One region of the Micrococcus sp. FDAARGOS_333 genome, then DNA from elsewhere that is predicted to be linked to it. Evidence: riboswitches for the same ligand, from Rfam matches in the RefSeq annotation. Region 1 holds a riboswitch; the other holds the start of a gene.
What was found. Region 1 has a riboswitch for S-adenosylmethionine ahead of CEQ11_RS04800 (O-acetylhomoserine aminocarboxypropyltransferase/cysteine synthase family protein). Riboswitches for the same ligand answer to the same signal wherever they lie in the genome.
Positions count from the first base shown of each region.

Region 2: linked by a shared signal. The riboswitch ahead of CEQ11_RS10140 (O-acetylhomoserine aminocarboxypropyltransferase/cysteine synthase family protein) and the one ahead of CEQ11_RS04800 (O-acetylhomoserine aminocarboxypropyltransferase/cysteine synthase family protein) in region 1 are both predicted to bind S-adenosylmethionine.

Region 1 covers NZ_NJFJ02000001.1:1,078,732-1,082,839, reverse strand. The annotation lists gene CEQ11_RS04805 (homoserine O-acetyltransferase) at 1-864, opposite strand, end outside; gene CEQ11_RS04800 (O-acetylhomoserine aminocarboxypropyltransferase/cysteine synthase family protein) at 861-2,279, opposite strand; SAM riboswitch class IV at 2,391-2,508, opposite strand; gene CEQ11_RS04795 (VOC family protein) at 2,647-3,300, shown strand; gene CEQ11_RS04790 (CPBP family intramembrane glutamic endopeptidase) at 3,584-4,108, opposite strand, start outside.
Region 2 covers NZ_NJFJ02000001.1:2,294,761-2,298,868, reverse strand. The annotation lists gene CEQ11_RS10150 (nucleoside-diphosphate sugar epimerase/dehydratase) at 1-1,267, opposite strand, end outside; gene CEQ11_RS10145 (hypothetical protein) at 1,534-1,911, opposite strand; SAM riboswitch class I at 2,218-2,330, shown strand; gene CEQ11_RS10140 (O-acetylhomoserine aminocarboxypropyltransferase/cysteine synthase family protein) at 2,338-3,690, shown strand; gene CEQ11_RS10135 (cystathionine gamma-synthase) at 3,692-4,108, shown strand, end outside.

The sequences.
Region 1 (4,108 bases):
GGTCAGGTAGGCGTTCGCGTCGAACCGGCCGACCAGCTTGGAGGCCTGATGGTCCAGGTAGGACTCCACCTGGTACCGGCCCAGACGCTCTCCTGCCGCCGTGCCGAAGGGATCCTCTTCACCCTGGTGGCGGCGCCCGAACCTCACGGCCAGCTCCTCGGCGCTGCGGTAGGTGATGTGGGCGATGCGCCGGGCGATGCCGAGGCCGGCCTCGGGCTGCGGTCCTCCGTAGTAGTCACCGTCCCGGAACTGGGGATCCAGGCGGATGGCCTGTGCCTGGGACTGGGCGAAGGCGATCTGCTCGGCACTCGAGTGCGCGGTCGACGCCAGCACCCCCACGCCCGCCACACGGTCCGGCCTGCTCACGGCCCACTCCAGGGCCCGGGCGCCGCCCATCGACCCGCCGATCGCGGCATGCCAGCGGGCGATGCCGAGGTGGTCGGCCAGCCGTGCCTCCGCCTCCACCGCATCGCGCAGGGTGATGAACGGGAACCGCGAGCCCCACGGACGTCCGTCCGGGGCCGGGCTCGCCGGGCCGGTGGAACCGGAGCAGCCGCCCACCATGTTCGGCGCCACCACGAACCAGCGGTCCGTGTCCACGGCGCAGCCGGGACCGACGAGCTCATCCCACCAGCCGGTCCTCGGGTCCTGGCGGTGGGCGGCCACGTGGGTGTCTCCCGTGAGGGCGTGGAGGACCAGCACGGCGTTGGTGCCCTCGGCGTTCAGCGTGCCCCACGTCTCATAGGCGAGCTCCACCGCCGGCAGGTGGCCGCCGGTCTCCGTGTCCAGCGGCCCGACGCAGAGCCGGTGGAACCCGCCGGCGGGCAGATCGGTGCGGGTGCCCCTGACGTCCACCGCGGTCACCGGGCCTCCCCTGCGGAGGCGGCCGGGCCGTCGTCGTGCCTCACGGCGCCGGAGGCGGCGGCGAAGCCGGTCTCGAGGTCCGCGAGGATGTCCTCGATCGACTCCAGGCCCACGGAGAGGCGGACCAGGCCCGGGGTGACGCCGGTGGCGCGCTGTTCGTCCTCGGTGAGCTGGGAATGGGTGGTGGAGGCCGGGTGGATCACCAGCGAGCGGACGTCGCCCACGTTCGCCACATGGTGGTGCAGGGTCAAAGCGTCCACGAAGGCCGCGCCGGCCTCGCGGCCGCCGGCGATCTCGAAGGAGACGATCGCACCGGCGCCGCGCGGGAACAGCTCCTTCGCACGGGCGTTCCACCGGCTCGAGGCGTGCTCGGGATGGACCACGGCCTCCACCTGCCCGTGGCCGTCCAGGTACTCGACGACCCGGCGGGCGTTGGCCACGTGGCGCTCCATGCGCAGGGACAGGGTCTCCAGGCCGAGGTTCACCAGGAAGGCGTTGAACGGGGAGATCGCCGATCCGTAGTCACGGAGCAGCTGCACGCGGGCCTTGAGGATGTAGGAGAGGTTCACGCCGAAGGCACCGTCGGCACCGAGGTCCCGAGCGTAGACGAGGCCGTGGTAGGACTCGTCCGGCTCGGTGAAGCCTCCGAAGCGCTCGGGGTACCTGCCGTAGTCGAAGGTGCCGGCGTCCACGATCACGCCGGCCATGGCCGCGGCGTGGCCGCCGAGGTACTTGGTGGCCGAGTGGGTGACCACGTCCGCACCGTGCTCGATCGGCCGGAACAGGTACGGCGAGGCCAGGGTGTTGTCCACGATCAGCGGGACACCGGCCTCGTGGGCGACGGCGGCGACTCCGGCGACGTCCAACACGTCTCCGCGCGGGTTGCCGAGGGACTCGCCGAAGAACGCCTTGGTCTCCGGGCGGACGGCGGCCCGCCACTGCTCCAGGTCGTCCGGGTCCTGCACGAAGGTGGTCCGGACCCCGACCTTGGCCAGGGTGTGCTTGAAGAGGTTCTGTGTGCCGCCGTAGAGCGAGGTGGAGACCACCACGTGGTCTCCGGCGCCGGCGACGTTGAGGATCGCGAACGTGGTGGCTGACTGCCCGGAGGACAGCAGCAGCGCACCCACGCCGCCCTCGAGCGCGGCGATCTTCTCCTCCACCGCCTGCTGGGTGGGGTTGCCGATCCGCGTGTACAGCGGGTCCAGGTCCGCCAGCGCGAAGCGGTCCGCGGCAACCTGGGAGCTGGGGAAGTCGAAGGACGTGGTCTGCACGATCGGCAGAGCGGTGGCGCCGTGGGCGTGGGGCTGCTCGGCGCCGGCGTGGATCTGACGGGTCTCGAAGCCCCAGGCCTCGGCGGCGGGGGTCTCGGCGTTCGCGGAGGTGCTCGTCTCAGGGGCGCTGTTCTGGGTGGTCATGGCGGATTCCTGGGGCTGTCAGGGTCGGCCATGCCCCCGCGCCTCGGACTGCCGTGGACCTTGAGCAGGTCCGGGGCTCTGGCACGCCCGTGCGGGAGCGGGCGCATGACACGACCGCGCTTGCCGGGCCCCGGTCTGGGGCCGGCCTGGTCGTCACCCGGGGCACCCCGCCGCGGTGGGGAGGGTTGCCGGCCAGAATGCCGGGGCATTGGTGCTGGCTCTCGTGACCGTGCCGCCAGTGTGGCATCGGGGACACACCGACCGCACACCGGCTCGTCACGATTTCATGTCCTTCGTCACACAGGGCTAGCCTGAGCCTCACGACAGCCCGGCTGACATCCCCTGGGCCGACGAGAGGACGATCTTCGTGAGCACCATCCGCCTGGACCATGTGTCCTACGCCGCCGGCCCCGAGGGCCTCGACGCCACCGTGGAACGGGTTTCCGACGCCCTCGGCGTGGAGCGCGTGAAGGGCGGCGTGCACCCTCGGTTCGGCACCCGCAACGCCCTGTTCCCCATGGCCCACGGCCAGTACCTGGAGGTCGTGGAGGTCCTGGACCACCCGGCGGCGGCGAACGCCCCGTTCGGCCAGGCCGTGCGCTCCCGCTCCGAGCAGGGCGGCGGCTGGATGGGCTGGGTCGTGGCCACAGACGACCTCTCCGCCTTCGAAGAGCGCCTCGGCCGCTCCGCCGTGCCCGGCAACCGCAAGTTCCCGGACGGCCGCGAGCTGACCTGGAAGCAGATCGGCATCAAGGGCCTGATCGCGGACCCGCAGGTCCCGTACCTGGTCTGCTGGGACGAGGGCACCGAGGACCTCCACCCCTCCCTGGCGGCCCCGGCGCAGGCCTCGATCTCCTCGCTCACCCTGGCCGGCTCCCGCGAGCGTGTCCGCTCCTGGCTGGGCCTGGACGATCCGTCCCAGAAGGTCGAGGACCTCACCATCGAGTACGCCGCGCCCTCGGGCACCCCGGGCCTGCTGACCGTGCGGTTCGAGACCCCCCGGGGCACCGTCACCCTCTGACGGCCGCCCTCACCCGCGGCGCTCTTCCCGGCGGCCTCCCCCGGCGCTCTTCCTGACGGCCACCCCCCCTGCGCCCTTCCTGACGGCCTCCCCCGGCGCTCTTCGCCTACTGGTCTGCTGGCCTACTTGTCTACTGGTGAGGACACACCGTCTGGCACCCCTCCTGTGCGGGCGATGAGGGTGTGTCCTCACCAGTTGGCAGGTGTGTCCTCACCAGTTGGCGTCGGACGGGGACGGACCGGACGTCGGACTGGGCATCGGACCGGGCCTCGGACGGGGACGGTCAGGTGCCGAACCAGCCCAGCTGAGCCAGCAGCGGGGCGGCGACGAACCCGGTGACGTCCAGCAGCAGGTGGGCGACGACCAGCGGCATGACGCGGCGCCAGCGCAGGTAGAACAGCACGAAGACGACGCCCATCGCCGCGTTGCCCAGTCCGGGGCCGATGCCCTGGTACAGGTGGTAGCCGGCGCGGAGCACGGCGAGCCCGATCACGATCGCGGTGACGCGGACCGGCAGGAAGGCACCGGTGTCCGTGGTGCGCGGGGCCGGCAGCAGCGGCGCCTGCTCCCCCGCCAGACCACAGGAGCGCAGCTGCTGCAGATAGGACAGCCGGTCCACCATCCAGGCCACCACGATGACCTCCTCCACCAGCGCATGGCGCAGGGCGGACAGGACCAGCACGGGCACGGCGTACCAGGTGTCGTCCATGGCGGAGCCGACGATCGCCGTGGTGGCGCCGAGGGCGCGGCCGCCGGCGTAGACGGCCAGGGTGCCCAGGCCCATCACGAGGAACAGCAGGGAACCCCA
Region 2 (4,108 bases), 1.2 Mb from region 1:
TGGGTGCGGCCGCCTTGTCCGTGGACACGTTCACGAAGCGCTCGACGCCCACCGTGTGCGCAGCCTGCAGGACGTTGCGGGTGCCCAGGACGTTGGTCCGCCATCCCTCCAGGGGGAAGCGCTCGAGCATCGGGAGGTGCTTGAGCGCGGCGGCGTGGAAGACGACCTCCGGACGATGCCGCTCGAAGACCGCCTGGAGCGCCTCGGTGTCGCGGATGTCGCAGAGGACGATGTCATCGGTGTCCAGCAGGCCGTTGCCGTAGATGTCCAGCTGGACGCCGTGGAGGGCGGACTCGTCGCGGTCGAGGAGCAGGAGCTTCTTCGGGCCCAGGCGGTGCAGCTGCACGGCGAGCTCGGAGCCGATGGAGCCGCCGGCGCCGGTGACCAGCACGACCTTGCCCGTCACGTAGTCGGAGATGGAGGTCAGATCGGTCTTGATGGGCCGGCGGCCCAGCAGGTCGGTGACGTTGAGGTGACGCAGGGATCCGAGCGTGACCTGGCCGCCCACCATCTCGCGCAGCGGGGGCACCATGATCAGGTCGAGGTCCTTGTCCTCACAGACCTTGCTCACGTTGTCCACGTGTGCCGCATCCGCCCGTGAGATCGCGTAGATCACCGCTTCCGCGCCCTGCTTCTCGGCGACGGCGGCGAGGTCCTTGCCGCGACCGCGGACCTTGTGGCCGTGGACGCGCAGGCGTGCCTTGCCCTTGTCGTCGTCCAGGAAGCCGACGATCCGGTAGGGCGGCTCCTCGGCCTGGCGCATCAGCTGAGCGATCTGGTGCCCGGCGTTTCCGGCGCCGTAGACGAGCGCGGGGACCGCGTCCTTCACGTCGGCGCGGGGACCGGAGTCGGTGACATTGCGGACTGTGAAGCGGCCGGCCAGCATGAACAGCAGAGCCAGCGGCGGCAGGGTGAGCGCGACGCCGCGGGGGAAGTTCTCGGAGACGACGCTCAGGGCGAGGCCGATCACCAGGGCGATGCCGGTGACGAGGACGCCGGTCCACCCGACGTCAGAGAAGCTGCCGACGCGGTTGCGCCCCAGGTAGTTCTGCGTGACCAGGCCGGCGCCCACCTGTAGCACCACGGCGATGCCGGTGAACAGGAGGACCCAGTTCCACTGGGTGTTGGACAGGCCGAAGTCGTACCGCACCAGCAGGAAGGCCAGCAGCGCCAGGACCCAGGAGAGGCTGTCCCAGAGGATCAACAGCAGATGTCGGGCCAGGGGAGGCAGGCGGTCGAACCTCGGGCGCGCTGATGTTGCCGTCATCGGATCAGGAGTTCCTTTCGGGAAATGTCACTCACACGTAGCATAGTGCTGTTTCTCAGGTCTCTCGGCCTCACGGGGGAACCAGTCCCTGCGCCGGAGAATGGTGGGTGTGGCCTGAGAACTCTGAGAAGTGTATCCGGTGTGGATGACGTTTCGGTAAACAGAAGGGCCTGCGGGAAGCATCGATGCGGTCCGGTGTCTTCGGCGACTGTCTGGCCCGGCGTGGCGCCGGGTCCCCGTGACTCGGTGCCACGCCGTCCTGCGTCTCAGCCGCCCAGCCGATAGTGGCGCTCGAGCGGCGTGCCGTTGACGGCCCGGTCGCCGAGCAGCCGGGCGCGGTAGATCAGCGGGTTGTGGCTCGCGAGCACGCGCGCATTGCGCCAGCGCCGGTCCAGCCCGCGTGTGCGCAGGGTCGCGGAGGCCCCGCCCACCTCGAACAGGCCGGTCGCCGCGTCGAGGGCGGCCCGAGCGATCACCTGCTGGGCGGCGTAGACGGCGGTGTACACCGCGTCCACCTCGGCCTCGGCCAGGGGTGCGCCCGCCGCCTCGGCCCGCAGCGCACGATCCAGGGGCCCGACGACGGCGTCGAACGCCGCCTGCGCCCCGAACGCGGCGGCCTCCAGCTCACCCACCACCTGTAGCACCTGAGGATCGTCACCGGGCCGTGGGGCCGCACCGTGGGCGGGTGGGGCGACCGTAGGCATCCGCCCCGGGTCCGTCCCAACCCGCCGACGGGTGGCGTCACGTGCCGGTCCCCACCGTCGGGCGGTGGCGTCGGCACCGCCGGCATGACGGGTACCGGTCGCAGGGCCGTCACAACGGGTCACCCGGACCTCGCCGCACCTGCGAACGGCACCGACAGGTTCCGGGTGGCGGCGAGTCCGTCCTTGTGACGTGCTGACCGGACCTCCGCTGGACTCGCGGCGGCCCACCGCGTGGGATGGGCGCACCACCCATCCAGAGCGGCCGAGAGATCTGGCTCGACGACGCCGCAGCAACCAGCCCGCCGACCCCGGACTCACGGGAACGGCAGGCCCGGTGCTACCGCCAGGACCGATGGACGAGAGCAGATGCCCCGTCATGCCACACAACAAGTCCACGCCGGCTACGAGCCCGCCGCACCCCACCGGCCGGTCGTCCCGCCCATCCACCAGACCACGGCGTTCCGTTTCCCGGACCACGCCACGGCGGCATCGATGTTCCGGCTCGAGACCCCCGGCTTCACCTACAGCCGCACGGGCAACCCGACCGTCGCGGTGTTCGAGAACCGCCTCGCCGCACTGGAGGGTGGCATCGGCGCGATCGCCACGGCCACCGGCCAGGCCGCCGTCGCGCTGTCCCTGCTGGCGCTGCTGCAGGGCGGCAAGCACCTGGTCGCCTCCAGCCAGCTCTACGGGGGCACCGTCGACCTGCTGACGGACACGTTCGCGGACTTCGGCATCGAGGTCACCTTCGCGGACCCGGCGGACCCGCCCGCGTGGGCGGCCGCGGTCCGGCCCGACACCCGCGCGTTCTTCCTCGAGGCCATCACCAACCCACTCGCCACCCTCCCGGACCTGCCCGCGCTCGCGGACCTCGCCCACGCTGCCGGCGTGCCCGTGGTGGTGGACAGCACCCTCGCGACGCCGGCCCTCTACCGGCCGCTGGAGCACGGCGCCGACGTCGTCGTGCACTCGGCCACCAAGTTCCTCGGCGGGCACGGAGCGGTGCTCGGCGGCGCGATCGTGGACGGCGGCACGTTCGACTACGGTGCGGCGCCGGACCGGTGGCCGCAGCTGGCCCGACCCAAGGCCCGCTACGGCGGGCAGACGCTGGTCGAGCGGCACGGCCGCGGCGCCTACCTGACGCTGGCCCGCAGCAAGTTCCTGCACGACCTCGGCCCCACCCTCGCCCCCGCGAGCGCGGCGCAGTTCATCCAGGGGCTCGAGACGCTCGACCTGCGCGTGGCCCGCCACACCGCCACCGCCCTGGCCGTGGCCGAACACCTGGCCGGGCACGCCGCCGTCGCGCGGGTGCACCACCCCGGCGTGGCCGGGCATCCCAGCGCGGCGCTGGCCGCCCGCGACTTCCCGGACGGCGTCGGATCGGTGTTCTCCTTCGACCTGGCCTGCGGTCCCGAGGCCGTGGCCCCGTTCCTCGACGCGCTCGAGCTGTTCCAGCTGGTGGTCAACGTCGGCGACGCCCGGTCCCTCGTCTCGCACCCGGCGACCATGACGCACTGTCGCCTGACGCGGCAGCAGCGCGAGGCCGCCGGGATCGCCGAGACCACCGTCCGGCTCTCCATCGGGCTGGAGTGTCCCGACGACCTGATCGCGGACCTGGACCGTGCCCTGGCCGTGGTGACCGCCGCCGGGCCGGCCGTCCCAGCCACCACGCCCGCCGCCGTCCCCGAGACCACCGCCGTCACCCAGGAGGTGCGCTGAGATGACCGCCGTCCACCACACCACCCGCTCCGTCTCCCGTCCCGCCGTCCGCGGCTTCACCACCACCGCGGTGCACGCCGGCCAGGAGCCCGACCCGCTGACCGGCGCCGTGGTGCCGCCGATCTACCAGACCAGCACCTTCGTGCAGGACGGCATCAACGAGCTGCGCGCCGGGCACGAGTACAGCCGCGGCTCCAACCCGACCCGGAACGGCTTCGAGACCCAGCTCGCCGCCCTCGAGCACGGCGACCGGGCGTTCGCGTTCGCCTCCGGGCTCGCCGCCGAGGACGCCCTCCTGCGGGCCGTGCTGCGCCCCGGCGACCACATCGTGATGGGCGGTGACGGCTACGGCGGCACGCACCGCCTCATCACCACCGTCCTCGAGCCGTGGGGCGTGTCCAACACCCCCGTGGACATC